One region of the Promicromonospora sp. NPDC090134 genome, then DNA from elsewhere that is predicted to be linked to it. Evidence: riboswitches for the same ligand, from Rfam matches in the RefSeq annotation. Region 1 holds a riboswitch; each other region holds the start of a gene.
What was found. A riboswitch is a leader RNA that binds a small molecule or an ion and turns the genes downstream of it on or off. The one in region 1 is predicted to bind S-adenosylmethionine.
Positions count from the first base shown of each region.

Region 2: linked by a shared signal. The riboswitch ahead of ACIPN7_RS23830 (LLM class flavin-dependent oxidoreductase) and the one ahead of ACIPN7_RS02660 (aminotransferase class V-fold PLP-dependent enzyme) in region 1 are both predicted to bind S-adenosylmethionine.
Region 3: linked by a shared signal. The riboswitch ahead of ACIPN7_RS01455 (methylenetetrahydrofolate reductase) and the one ahead of ACIPN7_RS02660 (aminotransferase class V-fold PLP-dependent enzyme) in region 1 are both predicted to bind S-adenosylmethionine.

Region 1 covers NZ_JBIVCZ010000001.1:604,906-611,996, reverse strand. Annotated here, with positions in the region: gene ACIPN7_RS02665 (hypothetical protein) at 1-413, shown strand, start outside; gene ACIPN7_RS02660 (aminotransferase class V-fold PLP-dependent enzyme) at 435-1,853, opposite strand; SAM riboswitch class IV at 1,885-1,999, opposite strand; gene ACIPN7_RS02655 (RNA polymerase sigma factor) at 2,241-2,921, shown strand; gene ACIPN7_RS02650 (serine/threonine-protein kinase) at 2,921-4,201, shown strand; gene ACIPN7_RS02645 (hypothetical protein) at 4,330-4,956, shown strand; gene ACIPN7_RS02640 (OmpA family protein) at 4,962-5,624, shown strand; gene ACIPN7_RS02635 (phosphotransferase enzyme family protein) at 5,612-6,379, opposite strand; gene ACIPN7_RS02630 (ATP-binding protein) at 6,385-7,091, opposite strand, start outside.
Region 2 covers NZ_JBIVCZ010000010.1:66,336-73,426, forward strand. Annotated here, with positions in the region: gene ACIPN7_RS23815 (LLM class flavin-dependent oxidoreductase) at 1-332, opposite strand, end outside; gene ACIPN7_RS23820 (O-acetylhomoserine aminocarboxypropyltransferase/cysteine synthase family protein) at 329-1,669, opposite strand; gene ACIPN7_RS23825 (rhodanese-like domain-containing protein) at 1,666-2,019, opposite strand; gene ACIPN7_RS23830 (LLM class flavin-dependent oxidoreductase) at 2,058-3,218, opposite strand; SAM riboswitch class IV at 3,643-3,754, opposite strand; gene ACIPN7_RS23835 (GH92 family glycosyl hydrolase) at 4,342-7,091, opposite strand, start outside.
Region 3 covers NZ_JBIVCZ010000001.1:328,323-335,413, reverse strand. Annotated here, with positions in the region: gene ACIPN7_RS01475 (glycoside hydrolase family 2 protein) at 1-3, shown strand, start outside; gene ACIPN7_RS01470 (lysophospholipid acyltransferase family protein) at 156-800, shown strand; gene ACIPN7_RS01465 (N-acetylmuramoyl-L-alanine amidase) at 866-2,089, opposite strand; gene ACIPN7_RS01460 (Hsp20/alpha crystallin family protein) at 2,290-2,745, opposite strand; gene ACIPN7_RS01455 (methylenetetrahydrofolate reductase) at 2,932-3,876, opposite strand; SAM riboswitch class I at 3,881-3,997, opposite strand; gene ACIPN7_RS01450 (carbohydrate ABC transporter permease) at 4,092-5,015, opposite strand; gene ACIPN7_RS01445 (carbohydrate ABC transporter permease) at 5,015-5,890, opposite strand; gene ACIPN7_RS01440 (extracellular solute-binding protein) at 5,963-7,091, opposite strand, start outside.

The DNA of each region.
Region 1 (7,091 bases):
GCGTCGCGACGCTGTGCTACCTGGCCGCCGCCGTGACCGGCGTCCGCTGGACGGCCTGGCTCGTCGCGCTCCTGGCGTCGGTGGTCCCTGTCGCGTCCGAGCTGCTGGACACGCCGCGCTGGATCGGATTCGTCCTGGTGGGGCTGGTCCTGACCGGCATCGGGCTGGCCCGCGGACGCCGCGCGACGTGGCCGCAGGCCGCCGCGATGGCCGGCTTCTTCGGGGTAGCGACGACGGCCCTGTTCCTGGAGCCGAGGCTCGGGCTGGCCCTCGCGGGCCTCGCCCTTGCCGCGCACGCCGGGTGGGACGTGGTGCACTACCGCCGCGACAGGGTGGTGAACCGTTCGCTCGCGCTGTGGTGCATCGGCCTCGACCTCACGATGGGCGGCATCTGCGTGGCCCTCGCGCTGTAGCCGCCGGACGCGCGGCGGCCGTCAGTCCTCGTCCGGGAGGCAGCCGAAGGCCTCGTCGAAGCCCAGGGCGGCCGTCGCCAGCAGGCCCGCGAGGCCGGAGCCCTCGGGCACGGGGCGCGGGTCGTCGGTCACGACCCACAGCCCGTCGACGACGTCGTACCCGGCCTGCGGACCCTCCTCGACCAGGCGGCCGACGGCTGCGATCAGCCGCTCGATCTCCTCGCCCGCGGTGCCGACGCCCACCGAGGCGCGCACGGCGCCGGCGTCGAACCCGAGCCGGCCGAGCAGCGGGTGCGCGCAGAAGCGGCCGTCCCGGACGCCGATGCCGTGCTCCGCGGACAGGTAGGCGGCGACGAGGCCCGGGTCGTACCCGGTCACGGTGAAGGTCACCACGCCCACGGGGTCCACGGCGTCGGCCCAGACCCGCACGACCTCGACGCGATCGATGGCCTCCAGCCCTGACACCAGCCGGCGGCGCAGGGCGTTCTCGTGCGCCACGACCTCGGCAGGGTCGAGCGCGGCCAGCTCCTCGCAGGCCGCCGCGAGCGCCACCGCGCCGATCACGTTGGGCGAGCCGGCCTCGTGGCGGGCGGGACCCTCGTGCCAGTCGGTGCCGCTCACGCGCACACGCCGGACGGCGCCGCCGCCCGCGAGGTAGGGCGTGCCCTGGTCGAGCCAGTCGCGGCGGCCCACCAGCACGCCGGCGCCGAACGGGGCGTAGGTCTTGTGCCCGGAGAAGGCGAGGTAGTCCACGCCCGTGGACTCCAGCGAGATGCGGCGGTGCGGCACGAGCTGGGCGCCGTCGAGCACCACGCGCGCGCCGAACTCGTGGGCGACGGCGACGATCTCGGCGATCGGGAGGGACTCGCCGGTCACGTTCGAGGCCCCGGTCAGGGCCAGGAGGGCGTACGGGCGGTCCGCGGCGGCGTCGGCCAGCTCCTCCCGGATCTGGGCGACCGTCTCGGCCACGGTGGCGCCGCCGGTCAGCACGGTCGCGCCGGTGGTGCGCTGCCAGGGCAGCAGGTTCGCGTGGTGCTCGACGTCGAGCACCAGCACGCGGCCGGGCTCGCCGTCGGGCTGCGCGGGGACGCAGCCGGCGAGGAGGTTGAGAGAGTCGGTGGTGTTCCGGGTGACGATCGTCAGGTCGTCCTCGCGGGCGCCGACGAACGCGCCGATGGTGCGGCGCGCGGTCTCGTAGAGCGCCGTGCTCACCTGGGAGAGGTAGCCCGCGCCGCGGTGCACGCTGGCGTACAGCGGCAGCACCTGGGTGACGCGGTCGGCGACGGCCTGGAGGGCCGGGGCCGACGCGGCGACGTCGAGGTTCGCGTACGAGACCTGCGTGCCGTCCACGAGCGGGACGAGCGTCCCGCCGCCGACGACGGGGCGCAGCGGGGCGAGGTCGGTCACCGCGATGGCACGGCTGAGAGTGGGAGCAGACATGGCGTCCTCCAGCACAGTCCTGGGGGAGGTTCCCCCGCGCTTGCCGCACGCGGGCTGCGCGCGGCCTGGTCGTCACCCGGGGCACCCCACCGCGGAGGGAGGGTTGCCGGCCAGCGAGCCGGGGCTTGACGCTGGCGCTCATGACCTGCGGCCATCCTGTGCTGCGGGCAAAACACCTGTCAACGCACGTCTCAGATACTGGTCCCACGATCCGGTCATGACACCGTCCCCGCACCCCGGTGCGGGTCGGATGCTCGCCCTCGTGCTCGGGGCACGAATTTGGTGTCCTCGTGCCACGGTGACCGGCATGATGTCAGGCGCGCAGAGACCACAGCGGCTATCGCGCGCCAGGACGCACGACGGACCGCGAGAGGAAACCCCGACCTCATGCCTCACCAGACACCCCCGCTCGTCCGCGCCCTCGACCAGGGCGACGCGCACGCCGCGCGCCGCGCCGTGTCCGACGCGGTGGACGGTCGGGAAGCCAGGGATGCCGGCCACGCGCCGGGCGGGAGCGGCACCCCCAGGGGGTCCGGCGGCCTGGAGGACGTGCTCGACCTGCTCGGGGCACGGGCCGCGGCCGGTTCCCCGCTCGCGACCGAGCTGCTGGTCGAGCTGTTGGACGAGTCGGGTGTGGTCCGCCGGTTCGTGCGTGGTGCGCTCCTCGACGAGTCGGCCGTCGACGACGTCTGCCAGGACACCCTCATCAGCGTGGCGACGTCGATCCACTCGTTCGCCGGCGCGTCCAAGGTCACCACCTGGGTGCATCGCATCGTCCGGAACCGGGTGGTGGACCACCTGCGCCGGCAGCGCGCCACCACCACGCTCCCCGACGACGACGTCGCGCCCGGCGCGCGGATGAGCTCGCTCATCGCCACCCGGGCCACGGTGCGCGACGCGCTCGACGCGCTGCCCGCCCTCTACCGCGAGCCGGTGACGCTGCGCGACATCGAGGGACTGCCGTACAGCGCGGTCGCCGACCGGCTGGGTCGCAGCGTGGGCACCGTCAAGTCCCAGGTCTCCCGAGGCCGGGCGCTCGTCGCGGCTCTGCTCGGGGACGCCGTCTGATGGCCGCCCGGGACAGGATGGGGCGATACCAGGTCGAGGACGTGCTCGGTGTCGGGTCGTTCGCCACCGTGCACCGCGCGGTCGACGAGCGGCTGGACACCACCGTGGTCGTGAAGGTCCTGGCCGAGAACCACAGCCTCAACCCGGAGATCCGGGAACGCTTCATCGCCGAGGGCCGGGCGTTGCGCCGGGTCGCGAGCCCGCACGTGATCACGGTCTACGACATCGGCGAGAACGATCGGCAGCAGCCGTACCTCGTGCTCGAGCACGCCGACCGGGGCACCCTCGCCGAGCGTGTCCGCGCCCTGCGTGCGGGCGGATGGACGGCGAGCCGCGCGGACGTGCTCGCCGTCGCCCGTGGGCTGGCCGCAGCCGTGCGGGCCGTGCACGCCGCGCGCCTGGTGCACCGCGACCTCAGCCCCGGCAACGTGCTGCTGCGCACCGGGCCCGACGCGCCCGCCGACACCGGTGCGGCAGGTGCGGCCGGCGCGCCGGGCTCGCTCCTCGCAGGCACGGCGTCCACCGTCGTGGGGCGCGACGAGCGGCTCGTGGTCGCCGACCTGGGCATGTGCAAGGACCTGGCGCGCAGCTCCGGGCTCACGGTCGCGGGCGGCACGGACGGGTTCCGCCCGCCCGAGCAGCACGGTCCCGGCACGGTCGACACGCGCGCGGACCTGTGGGCGATGTCCGCACTGCTGGAGTGGCTCACCGACGGCGCCGACCTGCCGCGCGCCCTGACCCGGGCGGTGCGGCGTAGCCTCGCGGACTCCCCGTCCCGGCGACACCCCGACGTCGCGGCGTGGCTCTCGGACGTGGAGGACGCGCTCGTCCCCGCGCGAGGAGACGTCCCCGCGGGAGGAGACAGGGCAGGGGCGCCCGCGGCCGCCGCGACGCCGGCCCGCCCGACCGGCCGGCGGCGTCGGCCGGTGATCGCGGTCGCCGTCGCCCTCCTGCTGGGTGCCGGGATCGGGTTCGGCGGCGCGTGGGGCTCGGTCGCATGGCTCGACGCCCGCCCCGACGCGAGCTCCGGCGCCGCGCGCGTCGCGATCTCCGGGCCCGAGACCGCGACGGTCGGCACCCCGGTGACGTTCACGGCCCAGGTCAGCGGCGCCGAGCACTGGGTGTGGACCCTGCCCACCGGGACGTACGTCGCCGACGACGGCTCCGTCGAGCTCACGGCCCGCAGCCCAGGGAGCGCCGAGGTGGTGCTCGAGGCCCGCGCGCCGGACGGGACGCGGATCACCGCGGTGCACCGGCTCGAGGTGGCAGAGCCGGGCTGACCGGAGCCGCCGGACCAGTTCGCCGTCGGCCCCGGAAGAAGTTCCGGGAGCGATGCAACCTTTTCGCCGCCCCGCCCGACTCACCCCTGTCAGCAACGTAACCGAGACCATCTGGTCAGGAGTAAAAGATGCGATACCTGCCCCGCCGACTGGCACCGATCGCCGTCGTGAGCCTGCTCGCCCTGAGCGCCTGCTCGTCCGGCAGCCCCGGCGCCGAGTTCGACGACACCGGCGCTTCCACCCCGCCGTCCGCGACGGGCAACCCCGCCGAGGACGGCGCGGCCCCCGGTGACGACGCCGGTGACCAGCCGGCCGGGACCGCCGGCGTCGACTTCCCCGACCCGGAGGACGTGGTCGCGGACGCGACCTTCACCGTGCCGGGCACGGAGTCGGACGAGGTCCGGTTCGGCATCGAGTCGATCGTGGTCTCGGGGCGCACCATGGAGCTGCGGCTCGTGATGACCCCGGAGTTCGACGACGGCGGCGGTGCGGCCTCGGTCTATGACGCCCTGGGCGAGAACGTGAACATCACCCTGATCGACCGGGAGAACCTCAAGGAGTACCGGGTGCTGGAGGCCGACGGGGGCGGACGCTGGTTCCGCACCGATCCGGTCTACACGGAGGCACTGCCCGGACAGTCCGTGGGCTACCAGGTGTTCTTCGCCGCGCCCGAGGACGAGATCTCGACCATCGACGTCCGGCTGACCGAGTCGTGGCCGGTGTTCAAGGACGTCCCGCTGACGGTCGAGGACTGAGCCGCATGCAGCGCAACCGCACCCGTCGCGCCCACCGGCCGCGACCCACGAACGCACTCACCGCCGCAGTCGTGTCCGTGACACTTCTCGGGCTCTCCGTGCCGCCCGCCGCCGCGGCGCCGGCAGGCGGGTCGATCGGCACGTACGGCTCGACGACCGGCGGCTACCCGTGGCCCGGCATCGAAGCGCTGGGGCTCGGTGAGCCGGCCCAGGAGCAGCTCGTCGCCTCCGTCACGGAGTACGTGGTCGGTTCGGTCACGCGATACGTCGTCGAGGGCTCGGTCGAGTCGGTCGACGACACCGCGCAGGAGTCCGGCGAGACCGTCGTGACCCTCTCCTCCGACATCCTCTTCGACACCAACGACGCCACCCTGCCGAAGAGCGCCACGGCGAAGATCGCCACGCTCGTCGCGGACGTGCCGAAGGGAGCGGCCGTGAGGGTCTACGGTCATACCGACTCGGTCGACACCGACGCCTTCAACCAGGACCTTTCGGAACGCCGGGCCAAGGCCGTGGCGGCTGCCGTCCGCGCCGCTCGGGCTGACCTGAAGCTCGACGTCCAGGGCTTCGGCGAGACGCAGCTCAAGGAGGCCGAGACCGGGAGCGAGGAGGCCGTGGCCCGAGCCCGCGCGGAGAACCGCCGCGTCGAGCTCCGCTACGGCGGCTGACCGGCCCCGAGGCCGGCGACGCGAGCCGCGTCCGAGCGGTACATCGCGGCGTGGTCGCGCAGCGCGGCGGGCCCGCCGTCGTCGGCCCTGGCCTCGCTGAACGCGGCGAGCTCCGTCAGGCGCTCTGCCATCGTGCCGAGCACGTCGGCGCGCGACCACTCGGCGCCGTACGCGGCGACCAGCGCGTCCAGCCGGGCCGGCGGGTCCAGGTGCCCGACGTCGTAGGTGACCCCGGCGAACGCGTCGCCCGCGAACGGGGCCATGCGGTACGCGGTGTATGCCACGTCCCACGAGCGAGGCCCGGGCGACGCCGTGTCCACGTCGATGAGTCCGACGAGCCGGCCCGCGCGGAACACCATGTTGTACGGCGCGGCGTCGTTGTGGCAGATCACCTCGGCCGGCTCGCGGGCGGGCAGCTGCCAGACGGCGCCCGGCGGGTCGAGGCCGAGGGATGCGTCGTGGAGCCGGCGCAGGAGACGCCCGGCGGCGCGCAGGTTCTCCGCGGACCAGAGCCACTCCGGGGCCGGCCAGCCCGGGACGTCGCCCGGGAGGAACGAGACGATCTCGCGTCCCCGCTCGTCGAGCCCGAAGGCTTCCGGCACCTCCGTGACGCCACGGTCCCGGACGTGGCGCAGGTACGCGTGGACCGTGGGCGACCATGGTCCGGCGGAACGCCGCACGGTGTCGCCCACGCGTACGACCTCGGACATGTTCCCGCCGGTCAGCGGTTCCTCGTTCCCGGGCATCGTCGTCATGGTCGTCATGGTCCCAGGAGGGCCAGCGGGACCACCGCGATGCCGTCCTGCGGCCGGCGGTACGCGAGCGGCCCGGTGGTGACCACGACGGCGTCGACCAGGTCGTCGCCCAGCTTCTCCTTCAGCCAGCGCAGGTGCCGCACGTCCTTGTCGGTCGGCAGCCGGTTCAGCTTGATCTCGATCGCCAGGACCTTCCCATCGTCGCGCTCCACGATGAGATCGACCTCGTGCTCGCCACCCTTGGTCCGCAGGTGCAGGACGCGCGCACGCTCGACCTCCGCGTGCACGCGTACGCTCAGGGCCACGAGGTGTTCGAACAGTGCCCCGAGCAGAGTGCCGTCCCGGGCCACGATCTTTCCGGGCTGCGGCGTGTCGATCAGCGCACCGGCCCCCACGCCCAGGAGCCGCGCCGCGAGCGCGGGATCCGCCAGGAAGTGCTTCGAGGCCTGGGTGAGCGACGCCAGGCGGTTCCGGCTCCCGACCCAGGCAGGCACCTCGTCCAGGATCCACAGCCGTTCCAGCGTGTCACGGTAGGCCGCCGTCGTCGGGCGGGTCGGCTTGTCGCCGATCCCCTGGGTCGCCGCGTCGAGGATCGACTCGTACGTGGCCGTGGTTCCCGTCACCGCCGCGTAGGCGGTCAGCCAGGCCTCGAGCACCCTGGGGCGACGGACCACGTGACCGAGCTCGCTGAAGTCGTGATCGACGATCCGCG
Region 2 (7,091 bases), on a different contig from region 1:
CCGGTGTAGGGCAGCACGGCGGCCGGGTTGACCGTCGGCACGATCCCGAGGTGCTGGGTCGCGGCGAACAGGTACGGGGCCAGCAGCAGCGGGTCGTGCTTGGGGCCGCCGAACGCCTGTCGCACGCGCAGGTCGATGGTCTCGGGGCTGCCGAGCGACGGGGCGTCCTCGATGATCAGCAGGTCCACGCCCGCCTGCTCCAGGGCGCGGGCGGACTCGACGTAGAGGTCGGGCCGGGTCCAGTCGTAGTTCCAGTCCAGGTAGTCGTGGCCCCAGCCGTGCGGCCCGAAGCCGCGGGCCAGGAACCAGCCGAGGTGCTGCCGGCGGGTCATGGTGTCTCCTTGCGTGGGGTGCGGGCGGCGGCCAGCCCGCGGTCGAGGTCCGCGATGAGGTCGGGCAGGTCCTCGATGCCGACCGAGAGGCGCAGGGTGCCCGGGTGGATGCCCGAGGCGGCCCGTTCCTCGGGGGTGCGCAGCACATGGCTGGTGCTCGCGGGGTGCAGCACGAGCGAGCGCACGTCGCCGATGTGGGTCATGTGCGTGAAGACCTCCACGGCCTCGACCAGCGCGCGTGCCGCGGGAGCGCCGCCGTGCAGCGTGAAGGTGAACACGGAGCCCTGGCCGTCCGGCAGGTACCGCTTGGCCAGCGCGTGCGACGGGCTGGAGTCCAGCCCGGAGTAGTCCACCGACGCCACCTCCGGCCGGAACGCCAGCCAGCGCGCGACCTCCAGCGCCGCGGCGCTCTGCCGCGCAACCCGCAGCGACAGCGTCTCGATGCCCTGGCCCACGAGGAACGCGTTCAGCGGCGACGGCGTCGGGCCGAAGCGCGGCGCCACCGTCTCGCGCAGGTACGCGAGGCGTGCGTTCCCGCCGTGCCGGTCGGCCACGCTCGGCCCGCCCGTGCGGCTCGGCGCCACGAGGTGCGGGTAGAGCGCGCCCGCGGCGCGCGGATCGAACGTCCCGGAGTCGACGACGACGCCGCCCAGCACCGAGCCGTGCCCCGCCAGGAACTTGCTGGCGGAGTGCACCACGACGTCGGCGCCGTGCTCGATGGGCCGAAGCAGGTACGGCGTGGCCAGCGTGTTGTCCACGACGAGCACCAGCCCGTGCGCGTGCGCGACGTCGGCCACGGCCGCGAGGTCCGGCAGGTCGTTGCGCGCGTTCGGGATCGACTCCAGGAACAGCACGCGCGTCTCGGGGCGGATCGCACGCTCCCAGGCGGCGGGGTCGGCGGCGTCGTCCACGAAGTCGGCCTCGATGCCGAGGCGCGGCAGGTTCTCCAGGAGCAGCCCGCGCGTGCCCTCGTAGATGCTGGACGCGGCGAGCACGCGCTGCCCGGCCTCGACCAGGCCGAGCAGGGCGACCGTGACGGCCGCCTGGCCGCTGGCCAGGAACAGCGCGTCGGTGCCGCCCTCCAGGGCCGCGATCCGCTGCTCGACGGCGGCCGTGGTCGGGTTGCCGGTGCGCGTGTAGGCGAAGCCCTCGCCCGCGCCGAAGTGCCCGGCGGCCTGCTCCCACTCCTCGAACTCGAACCCGGCGGTCAGGTAGACGGGCGTGGCCCGCGGGACCGCGCGGGCCGATGGCGTGGTGTCGGGCGCGCCGGTAGCGCGCCCGGCGTCGTCCCGCCCCGTGCTGCGCGCGTGCACCTGCCGGGTGGCGAAGCCGGTCATGGCGCCGCGCTCGGCTCGGCCTCCGCCGCGGGCAGCCCGGCCTCCTTCCAGGCGGGGAACCCGCCGTCGACGTGCGAGACGTCGGTGTAGCCGCGGGCCGCGAGCGCCTCCGCGACCGGGCCGGAGCCGTCGACGGAGCCGCACACGACCACGACGGGCGTGTCGAGGGTGATCGCCGGGTTGTCGGACGGCCCGAACAGCGCGTCGAGGTTGTTGCGGTCCGCGAGCGTGGCGCCCGGGATCTCGCCCGCCGAGGCGCGGCCCGCGGCGGAACGGACGTCGATCAGCAGGGCGCCGCCGGCGACCTTGGCGCCCGCGGCGCCGGGGGTCTGCAGCTCAGGGGTGGTCATGGTGGTCTCCTCCGGGTGGACGGTGGTTCGTCGGGTGGTCAGGCGCTCAGGAGCCGGCCCGTGGGCAGCGCCCGCTCGGCGGCCCCTGCGTCCGACAGCCCGAGCGAGCCGCGCAGCGACGTCGCCGTCCGTTCGGTGCGGAACAGGCCCGCCTGCTGGAGCGCGGGCACCAGGTGGTCGGTGATCGCGTCGAGGTCGGAGCTGAGCGAGGACGGCTGCAGCAGGAACCCGTCGACGGCGCCGACGGTGGTCCAGTCGGCGATCAGGGTGGCGAGCTCGTCCGGCGTGTCGGCGACGACCAGCCCGTCGCCCATGACCGCCGTGCCCTCCAGCGCCTCGACGAGCTCGAGCCGGGCCCGGGCGCTGGCCCGCTCCTGCGCGAGCACCACGTAGACCTCGGCGAGCACGCGGAGCTCCTCGGGGTCGCGCCCGGCGGACAGTGCGGCGTCCCGCACGAGCCGGCGCAGCCGTACCGCGTGCGCGGCGTCGGTGACGGTGATCCGCGCGACGTCGGCGGTGCGGCCGGCCAGCGCGGCGCTGGCCTCGGAGCGCACGCGGACGACGACGGGCGGGGGCGTCTGCGGCAGGACGTCGTCCGTGCCGGCTGCCGGGCGGCCCCGGACGGCGAACCGGATGCCGTCGTGGTCCACGCGGAACCGGCCCTCGGCGTCGAGCTCGACCGCGCCCGCCCCGCTGCCGGGTCGGCCCGTCCACACCTGCGTCACGGACCGGATGCCCAGCTCGACCCTGCCGGCCCACGCGTCGTCGGCCTCGGGGAGCTTGCTCTGCCGCACCGCCTGCCAGCCGGCCCGGCCGCTGCTCGCGCGGTCGATGCTGCTCAGCGCGACGGCGGCGTGGGCCGCCTCGACGTGCACCGTGTCGACGGCGGCGACCAGCCCGATGCCGGCCGTGACCCGCGCGGCCCGGGCCGCGGCGACGGCCGTGTCCAGCCGCCCCGTGACCTGGCTGCGGCCGGGGTGGAGCAGGAATCCCTCGTCGAGGCTGACGAAGTCGAGCAGGCCGCGGTCGGCGGTCCGCACGAGGTGCAGGAACCGCTCGCCGTCGAACGGGCGCGGAGCCACCGGGCCACGTGCCCGGTGGGCGCCCGGACGGGCACCGGCGGAGGTGAGATCCACGCCGAGCACGACGGGACGGGAGGAGGTGGGGGCGAGGGACGTGGGCTGCGACGGGTACGGCACGGCGGGGCTCCGTTCGGGCTGCGGCTGCGCGACGGCGCCCGGAGGACCCGGCCGGCGCGCGCAGGGTGCGCGACGGCGTCCAGGGGTCACCCGGGAGCGTGGCTGCCAGAGGGCAGGAGTGGGACGTCCGGTCAGGGACGTGAGGGCCGGATACGGCCAGGGCTCGGCGTGCGACGCCGAGAGGAGTTCCGGGCGGCGGACCGGTGGCGGCTGTGGCGACCGGTCAGCGCGTCGGGACGGTCACTGTCCGGCTGTCGCCGTCAGCGACAGGAACAGTGACAACACATGTGCTCGCGCGACATGTGCTCGCGCGGGGCAGCACCAGCCCGCACGGTGACGTTCCGGGACGGCAGGGACACGTGGACGGCGGGGGCAGCGCTCCGGGTCATCGTCGTTCTCCTCACCTGCTCGCCCAGCGGCGAGCGACGCGTGTTGTCATCCGCCGGCGGCGGTGGACCTGGTCCTCACCCGGGGCACCCACCCGCGCGGGGGGTTGCCGTCCGACCAGCCGGGGCTTCGCGTCGGAACTCATGACCTGTCGAGGCTTTCTACATCTCTCCGATCGGATAAGTGCGGTTGGTCTCGATGTCACAGAAGATACGAATGGAACCCATAGAAGTCAATGATCCTTGCGCAGATCTCACATCCCGGGACCAAGGTCTCGCCGCGGCTCGGGGGTGCGCGCTGGTGGACGCCGGCCGGGACACGGCACGCGCCGGCCGGGCGAGGTACGCCCGGACCGACACGGCGCGGACCCGGACCCGGCCCCGCAAGGCGCGCCCCCGAACCGACACCGCGCGGCCCCGGACCAGCAAGGTGCGCTTCTACCCAGTCACTGGGCCCGGAATCACCCCGATTCCGGGCCAGATGACTGGGTAGAAGCGCACTCTCGCCTGGTCCGTTCGCTCGCTCACGCGCCGACCTCGGCAAGAGGCCGGGGTCACGCGCCGGCGTCGGCAGGCGGACGCAGTCACGAGACGGGCCGAGCGATCAGCCGATCTGCGATAGACCGACGCCGTCGAGCCCCGGCCCCCACGACGCAGAAGTGCGCTTCTACCCAGTCATTGGGCCCGGAATCGGGGTGATTCCGGGCCCAATGACTGGGTAGAAGCGCACTCTCGGGTCAGCCCAGGAGGAGCTCGATCTGGGCGAGGGCGCCGGGCTCGGCCAGCTCCAGCCGGAGACCCGTGAGCGGCACCGGCTCGTCGAGCACGAAGGGGCGGAGCTGGTTCGGCCAGCGCCACGCCTCGCCGGACCGCTCGTCCAGCACCCGCCCGTCGGCCGCGACCAGGCGCCAGGCCGACGGCGGTCCGGACACCCTCTCGACGGTCGACGACCCGGGCACCTCCGCAGAGGACAGCCCGGGCGCGCCGTTGGCCGACGCCGGCTCGGACGTCGGGCCCGAGGTCAACGTGTAGGCGCGCAGCATCGATCCGGCCGGGACGTCCGCACCGGGAGCCCAGTTGAGCGCGCCGTCCACCGCGGCCGACGTCGTCAGGTCGCCGTCGGTCAGGTGCGGCAGCGCACCCTCGGCACTGCGCCAGCCGCCATCGGCTCGCCGCCACGGCCGCTCGGGCGCCGAGTCGTCGCCGATCCCCGCGGCGCCAGCAGCGCCAGCACCACCACCAGCACCAGCACCAGCACCAGCACCAGCACCAGCCTCGTCGTCCGACGGCACGCCCCACCGGGTCGGGATCTCCGACAGCGCGAAGCGCAGGGTCGCTCCCCCGACCAGGTCGACGTTGTCGATCGACGGCGTCGTGATCACCCGGGCCGCGGCCGCGTCCGACCCCGCCGCAGCCGCGCCGGCACCGCCCGCCACATCCGGCCGAGCTACGTCCAGCCCCGCCACGTACTGCCGACCGGCCGCCCCGGGGGCCTCGATCACGAGGTCGCCGTCGGGCCGGTGCACCACCGCCCGGTCGAACAGCGGCGACGTGACCGCCCAGCGCGGCGAGCCGATCTCCAGCGGGTACAGCCCGAGCGCGGCCAGCACGTACCAGGCCGACATCTCGCCGTTGTCCTCGTCGCCGTGGTAGCCCTGACCGATGTCGTTGCCGGTCCACAGCCGGGTCAGGATCTCGCGCACGACCTCCTGGGTGCGGTCGGGCCGCCCGGCGACCGACCACGTCCACGCGATGTGGTGCGACACCTGGTTCGACTGGCCGAGCTGGCCCAGGCGCACGTCGCGCGCCTCGAACATCTCGTGGATGGGGTTGCCGTACGAGCCAGGCTTGTCCGCCCGCTCCGGCGCGGCGAAGAACCGTTCCAGCAGCTGCTCCAGCCCCGCGCGCCCGCCGTGCAGGGCGGCCAGCCCCGCGCCGTCGTGCACGGGGTGGAACAGGAAGTTCCAGGCGTCGGACTCGGTGTAGTCGCCGCCCCACGCGTCCGGGTCGAACGGCGCCGGGTCGAACGCCCCGTCCCGGGCGCGCCCGCGGAAGAACCCCGTGGCGGCGTCGAAGAGGTGCACGTACCCGAGCGCGCTCTGCCGCAGGTAGGCGGCCTCGTCGCGCAGGGCCCGACGGCGCTCGTCCGGGGTCCCGGGCGCGTCCGCGAGCGCCTGCGCCATCCGCGCGAGCCCGGCGTCGTTGATGTAGCCCTCCAGGCTCCACGACACCGACTCCTCGACGTCGCGCGGCACCCAGCCGTGCGTGAGCGCGAAGTCCTGGCCCTTGCGTCCCACGCCGGACCGGGTGGGCAGCGCCGTGGCGTTGCGCAGCCCGGCGTCGTAGGTCGCCAGCGGGTCGGGCAGGTCCACGCCGCGCAGGTACAGGTCGGCGAAGGCGACGTCGGACGACGTGCCCGTCATCAGGTCGGCGTAGCCCGGCGACGACCAGCGGGCGACCCAGCCGCCCTCCCGGTACTGCTGCACGAACCCGTCGGCGAGCCGGGCCGCGACCTGCGGGTACAGCAGGGCGTACGCCGGCCAGCAGGTGCGGTAGGTGTCCCAGAACCCGTGGTTCACGAACATCTCGCCGGGCACCACCGGGGCGCCGTCGAGCACGGGCGAGGCGTGCACGGGCGTGCCGTCGGCCCCGACCTCGGTGTACGACGACGGGTACAGGTTCAGCCGGTACAGGTTCGAGTAGAGCGTGACCTGCTGCTCCTCGGAGGCGCCGTCGACGTCGAGCACGCCGAGCCGCTCCTCCCACTGCGCGCGGGCGGCGTCGGCGACCTCGTCGAAGGTCCCGGACACCTCGCGCTCCAGCGCGAGCCAGGCCAGCTCCTCGCTGATGTACGACGTCGCCACGCGCACCTCGACCGTGCGGCCCGCCGCGGCGTCGGCCACGCCCGCCCCGGCGGCCGGGTCGAGCGCGACCGTGGCGTACGTCGCGTGGTCCCGCCCGCGGGCGCGACCCGTGCGCAGGACCGGCCGGGAGATGCGCCCCACGACGTACATGCGGCTGCGGCCCACCGACAGCGGGCTGCCGTGGTCGCTCCAGCCGGTGAGCGTGCCGTCGTCGTGCACGGTGACGGAGACGGGCGGGCCGTCCGCGCCGGAGTCGCCCACGGCGTCGATCAGCAGGTGTCCCGCCGTGGCACCGTCCGGGAACGTGAGGCGGAGCACGCCGCCGTGGTCGGACGCCGCGACGGCCACGCGCGCGCCGTCGTCCAGGCCGACGTCGTACCGGTGCGGCCGGGCGGTCTCGTCGTCGTGCGAGAAGCCGACCGAGCGGGCGTCGAGGCCGGCGTCGGGCACGTCGTCGCCGTCGCGTGAGGCGGGCACGAGGTGGAACGCAAGCTGGTCGCGGTCCCCCATCCACGGGCTCGGCTCGTGCGAGATGCCCACGCCCTGCAGGCGCGGCCGGTTGTCCGGGCCGTTGTGCGCGGCCCAGGAGTACAGCCAGCGCTCGGAGGCGGCGTCGGTGAGCG
Region 3 (7,091 bases), 280 kb from region 1:
TGACCTCGCGAGCCCACGTGTCAGACGTACAGGTCACCCGGGTGACCTGTACGTCTGACACGTCTACCGGACTGTGCACCTTGTAGGTCTCTTTAGTATTTTTCACCACATAACACCCCGTCCACAGGAGTGCTTGAGGGGTGCACAATAGGCCGGTGACGTACCGGTTCCTCAAGCTCATCCTCTCGATCCTCGTGCTCGTGCTCCTGCGCCCGCGCGTGACTGGGCTGCAGAACATCCCGAAGCGTGGCGCCGTGATCCTCGCGAGCAACCACCTGTCGTTCATCGACTCGCTGCTGATCCCGATCATGGCTCCGCGGCACGTCGCGTTCCTCGCCAAGGCCGAGTACTGGACCGGCAAGGGCATCAAGGGCCGCCTGTCGCGCTGGTTCTTCACCAAGATGGGCGACATCCCGGTGCAGCGGGACGACCCGCGCGCCGGGCAGCGCTCCCTGGAGGACGCGCTGGCGGTGCTGCAGCGCGGCGGCGCGTTCGGCATCTACCCCGAGGGCACCCGCTCCCGGGACGGCAAGCTGCACAAGGGGCACACCGGCGTCGCGTGGCTCGCCCTGACGGGCAAGGCCCCCGTGGTCCCGGTCGCGCTGCTCGGCACGGACAAGGTCAAGCCGATCGGCAAGATGCCGCGGTTCGCGCGGGTCGAGCTGCACTTCGGCACGCCGATCGACCCCTCGCGCCAGATCGCGGCCGGCACCAAGCCCGCGCAGGCGCGGCGCGAGCTGACCGAACAGGTCATGCAGTCCATCCAGGCGATGAGCGGGCAGGAGCGCGCGGACAGCTGACCCGCCCGCCCGCGCGCCCCTCACCCGCCCTATCTCGCCAGAGCTCTATCTCGGCGAGGGTGGGGTCAGAGGCGGGTGATCCGGATCGCGTCGGCCACGACGTACGCCGTGCCCTGGGTCCAGCGGCTGACCGCCACGACCGTACGGGTGCCCGCCGTCATCGCGTAGGTGCCGAGCGAGAGCCACGCCCCGCCCGCCGCGGACTGGTCCACACGGATGGTCGACGAGCCGGTGCCGGTGTAGACGATGAACGGCGTCGACGTGTTGTAGCCGGCGATCCCCGGGAACCAGGCCTCCACCCGGTACGAGCCGCTCGACGGGATCGTGGCCGAGTACGTCGCCAGGTCGCTGACCTCGGCCGGCGTGGCGTAGCGGTAGTCGGCGCCGTAACGCTCGGCCGAGAAGGACGACGTCAGCCAGGAGGAGCCGGCGGAGAAGCCCGCCGAGGTGTTGTCGACGATGACCGACCAGCTCGTGCCCGCCAGCGCCGCCGCGACCTCGGACCGGAGCTGCGGCAGCATCGAGTACAGGACGTCGCCGGGGCAGGCCGTCGCCGTGTAGTCCCTGTGCCCGTAGATCTGGGTGGGTGCGATGCCGTACTGGTCGCAGATGTAGGCGCACAGCTCGACCAGCCGGCTCCAGAGCTGCGCGGGCGGCGTGGCGCTCGTGTAGGTGCCCTGGTTCTCGATGCCGATGGCCTGGCTGTTCTGCCCGGGGGCGTGGGCGCCCACGACCGTGCCGCTGCCGTTCTGCAGCCGCGACAGCGAGCCGTGCCGGCCCTCCATGACGTACCCGCCGCGGCTCACCGTGAGGTGCTGCCCGGTGTCCACCCAGCCGTTGGCGAAGTGCCACTGCTGGATGTCGCGGGCGATCTGGTAGCCGGCGGCCTGGGAGTAGTCGGTGACGTTGGCCGACGCCGTGTGGTGGATCAGGATCTTGTTCGGGTTGGTCGAGACGGTGTCGATGGTCCCGCGGGCCGCCGCGGCGCCCCAGGTGGCGCAGCTCGCGATGGCCGGCGCGGCCACCTCGACCCCGGCCACGGCGCCGGGCGGCGCGTCGGCGGGCGCCTCGGGGTCCGGGGCCAGGGACGGCGGGGCGTCCGTCGTCCGCGCCGGGGTGGCGCCGGGCGTGCTCTCCGTAGGAGCGGGCGCGGCGACGGCGGGCGCGGCGATCGTCGCGCCCGCGGCACCGATGCCGAGGACGACGGCGCCGCGCAGGAGGTCACGCCGTCCGAACGCGGCGTGGCTGTCGGGACTGCAGTCGGTGGAGCTGTGGTCGTGTTCGTGCACGGTGGGGCCTCCACGGGTCGGTCGCGCTGGTACGTGCCGATTTCATCCGTAGTATCGGCCGACCCCGCGACCCCCCGGTACATCACATCCGGGGTATATCCCGCGCGCGATGCCTGCGCCCGGAAGGTCCCGCCGGACATGTCAGACGCTCAGGCCCCCCGGGGGGAGACCTGAGCGTCCGACGCGGCGAACGGAGGAGACTACTGCTCGATGGTCTGGCGCCCCTCGGACGAACCCTGACCGATCGACGTCGACCCGGCTGTGTGCGCCACGTCGATCTTGCGCGGCTTCGCCTCCTCACTGACCGGGATCGTCAGCGAGAGCACGCCGTCGGTGTACGACGCCGAGATGCTGTCGAGCGCAAGCCCCCGGCCCACCGTCAGCTGCCGCGCGAACGTGCCGGTAGGCCGCTCGCGGACCAGCCACTGCGCCTCGGCGTCCGACCGCTGCGTGCGCTCGGCACGGACGGTGAGCGTCCGGTCCTCGACCGAGACGTCGATGGTGCCAGGGTCGACGCCGGGCATGTCCATGGACAGGACGTAGTGGTCGCCCGTGCGGAACAGGTCCATCGGCATGCCGCCGGACTGCCGTGCGTTGCCGGCAAACGTGCTGAACAGCCGATCCATCTCCTGGATCGGGTCCCAATAGGTAGCCATCGCGCATCACCTCCTACGACGATGCGGCCCCGGCCCCTCCAGGGCCGCCGCGCAAGATGACGGCCCTGCCGTCATCCGGCTACACGCCCAATCTTGGTACTCCCGACCCGGGGGTGCCAAGGGTCCATGGGCCTGGCTCGCCGGACCGGCAGGTCACTCGGTGACCGCCGGCCTGACAGTCCGCGGTCAGGCGGCCGCGCGGCCCGACAGGCCCACCCGGTCCAGCAGGTCGAGGGCGGGGCGGTGCTTGTTGAACGTGTACACGTGCAGGCCGGGCGTGCCGGCGTCGAGCACCTCGCGCGCGAGCGCCGCGGAGTACTCGATGCCGTGCGCGTGCTGGGCCTCGGGGTCGACGGCGCCGTCGGGCGCGGTGAGCCGGTCGAGGTCGCGCAGGAGCTCCGCGGGCGCCGCCACCCCGGTGAGCTCCTGGACGCGGCGCAGGCGGCGGGCCTCGGTGGTAGGCAGGATCCCGGCGAGGATCGGGATGGTCACACCCTCCGCCCGGGCCGCCTCGACGAACCCCGTGTACGAGTCCGCGCGGTAGAAGAACTGGGTGATCGCGAAGCTCGCGCCCGCCTCCTGCTTCTCGAGCAGGCGGCGCACCTCCTGCTCGCGCGTGGTGCCGGCCCCGGGGTTGCCGTCCGGGAACGTGGCGACGGCGATCGCCAGCGGCCGGGCGGCCGAGCGCAGCGCCGTGCTGACGTCGGCGGCACACCGCCGCTCGTCCACCTGCCGCAGGAGGCGGACGAGGTCCACGCTGGAGCGCACGCCGTCGGCCGGCGGGCGCCAGTCCGGCTCGTCGCGCGGCGGGTCGCCGCGCAGGGCGAGGAACGACCGCACCCCGGCCTCGAGGAACTCCTCGATCACCGCGGACACGTCCTCGCGGGACGCGCCCACGCAGGTCAGGTGGGCCACGGGGAGCACGGGCGTGCCGCGCAGCAGGGTCGCGAGCACCTCGCGCGCGGTGGCCCGGTCGCCGCCGGCCGCCCCGTAGGTCACGGACACGAAGTCCGGGCGGGCAGCCACGAGCCGCTGCGCCGTCTCCCAGAAGTTGGGCGCGGCGTTCGGCCGACGCGGGGGCATCAGCTCGAACGAGACGGTGGGGCGGTGCGGGTGTGGCTCGGCGACCATGGCTGCTCCATCGAACCTGGCGTGAGCACCTTGCGTCCCTCGCTCCGCGGCGACGCGGCGGAAGGTCGGCAGGTTGCTGCGGTGTCAGTGAGCCAGGACTCTCGACCGCTCTGGATGGGGTTCGCCACCATGCTAAGCGACCGTCCAGCACTGGGACAGAATTCGTCCGGAGACCGAGACGGCCCGGTCCACGGTGTGTGGACCGGGCCCGTCCGTTACTTCACCGACCCGGCCACCAGGCCGCCCACCAGGCGCTTCTCGATGATCATGAACAGGATCACCACGGGCACGATCGCCACGACGGACACCCCGAACACGTAGTGCCAGGACGTCTCGTACTGGCCCACGAACTTGGTGAGCGCCACGGACAGCGGCTGGTTGCCCGCCGTGGTGAGCAGCACCAGCGAGGCCGCGAACTCGTTCCAGGAGGCGACGAACGTGAACACGACCGCCGTCACGATGCCCGGCCAGACGAGCGGCAGGTTGATCTTGGTCAGGACGGCGAACGTGCCGGCGCCGTCGAGCTGCGCCGCCTCGTCGACCTCCTTGGGGATGCCCGCGAAGAAGCTGTGCATGATCCAGACCGCGAACGACAGGTTGAACGCGGCGTTGACCAGGATCATCGCGACCCACGTGTCGAGGATCCCGATCGCGATGAACTGCCGGAACAGGCCCGACGTCAGCACGGCGGGCTGCACCATCTGGGTCACGATCACGAGGAACAGGAAGAAGAGCCGGCCCTGGAACCGGAACCGCGCCGTGTAGTAGGCGGCGGGCAGCGCCACGGCCAGCACGAGCAGCGTGGCGCACAGCGAGATCACCAGGGTGGAGATCAGGTTCTGCGCCAGCGGCGTCTCGGGCGTGGACCACATCGTGACGTAGTTGTCCCAGTGCCACTCCGTGGGGAAGTAGGTGGGGTCGACCGACCTGATCTCGGCCTTCGTCTTCACGGAGCCGAAGAACATGATCAGGTACGGCAGCAGGAAGACCACCAGCACCACGAGCCCGGCCAACAGCCGGAGCAGCAGCGACCCGAGCGGCACCTGGTCCGTCGTGTACCTCCGCACCCGTCGCCGGTTGTCCGACGGCGGCCGGGTCGCGCTGCGGGAGGTGGTCCCCGGGTCGGTGATCGCGGTCATCAGACCTCCTCCAGGGGGCGGACGACCCGCACGTAGACGGCGACGATGGCGATGACCACCAGGAACGCGATGACGGACAGCGCGCTGGCCAGGTCGATCTGCCGCTGGTTCTGCATGTACTTGAAGATCATGGTCATGACGGTGTCGGCGTCGTACCCGGGGATGGACCCCGTCATGACGCGCAGGATCGGCAGCGAGTTGAACACGTTGATGATGTTGATCAGCACCGCCACCGAGATGGCGCCCCGCAGCTGCGGCAGCACCACGCTGAAGTAGGTGCGCGCCCCGCTTGCGCCGTCGATGCGCGCGGCCTCCACGGTCTCGCCGGGCACCGTCTGGAGCCCGGCGAGCACCGTGTAGGTGGTGAACGGCAGGGACACGAACACGGCGACCGCCATGGCCCACGCGAACGCGGTGCCGGGGTGGCGGGTCCAGCCGTAGCCCTCCGGCGTGCTGATCAGGCCGACGTCCACGAGGAACGAGTTGATGATGCCGAAGTACGGCTCCAGGCCGTAGTGCACCACGAGCGTCGTCATGACCACGCTCGACGCCCACGGCACGATGACGGCCATCCGCACCAGCCGGCGGCCGGGGAACGCCTTGTTCAGCAGTGCCGCGAGCGCCAGCGACCCGATCAGGGTGCAGGCGACGACCACGACGACCCACACGACCGTGCGGCCGAGGATGGGCCAGAAGTACTGGAAGCCGATCACCGTCGCGAAGTTCGCGAGGCCCACTCCCCCGTCGTCCACGCCGCTCTGGCTGATGTCGCGTGTCGAGTTCCAGAACATCAGGCCGACCGGGAACAGGACCACGGCCGCAATGAGTGCGACCGCGGGCCCGATCCACGGCAGGGCCTTCAACAGGTCCTTCACCAAGTTCCCCGTGCTTTCGGTTCGGCGTTGCGTGTGGTCAGCCGTGCCGCGGCACGGCGGTCGGAGCGGGCGTCAGCCCGCGTCGACCTGTCCCTGGATCTCGGTCAGGACGTCCTGCGCCGACTTCTTCCCGTCGAGCTGGCCGAAGAGCGCCTTGAAGGCGGAGTCGGCCGCGGCCCAGTCCGGGTTGGTGCTCGGGTAGAACTGCGCGTCGGGCAGCACCTCGAGGAACGGCGCGAGCGCCTCCTCGCCGGCGAGCTCCTCGGAGCCGGACAGGGTGGTGGGCAGGAAGCCCTCGGCCTGGACCCACGGCACGTAGACGTCGGCGGAGTAGAAGTAGTCGAAGAAGGCGGTGATGGCCTCCTGCTTGTCGCCGTCGTTCTGGAACGCCATCAGGTGGTCGGCCACGCCCAGCGTGAACGGCGAGCCGTCCTCGGTGGGGATCGGGTGGATCGAGTACTCGAGGTCGGGGTTGTCGGACTCGATCTGCCCGACGCTCGGCGGCAGGCCGATCTGCATGCCGACCTTGCCCTGGACGAAGATGTCGAACAGCGGGCTGCGGTCCGTCGCACCGGCGTCGGCCTGCGTGGCGCCCTCGTCGATCATCTTCTTGACGAACTCGGCGCCCGGGAGGTTCTCCGGGGTGTCGATGGTGATGGCCTCGGCGTCGCCGAAGGTTCCGCCGCCGCCCCACAGCCACACCGCTGCCTCGGCCTGCGCCTCCTCGGAGCCGAGCGGCATGCCGTAGCCGGCCACACCGCCGCCGAGCTCGGAGACCTTCTTGGCGGACTCGAGCAGCTCGTCCCAGGTGGTGGGGACCTCGGCGCCGGCCTCCTCCAGGAGCGCGTCGTTGACGAACAGCGCGCGGGCGGAGGCGATGAACGGCAGACCGTAGGTGGTGCCGCCCACCTGGGCGTTCTCCAGGAACGTGGGCTGGAAGTCGGCGTAGGTCTCCTCGGAGGTGACCTCCTCGACCGGGTACAGCAGCTCGTCCTCGGCGAAGCCGGCGAAGGGGCCGCCGTTGTAGATGTCGGGTGCGTCGCCGCCCTGGATCTTGGTGGCGATGACGGACTCGAGGTTGTCCCAGGACTCGACCTGCAGGTTGACGTCGATGTCGGGGTTCTGCTCCTCGAACCCGGCGATCACGTCGTCCCAGTTTCCCTGGGTGGCGTCGGAGTAGCTGGGGACGAGCAGGTCGAGA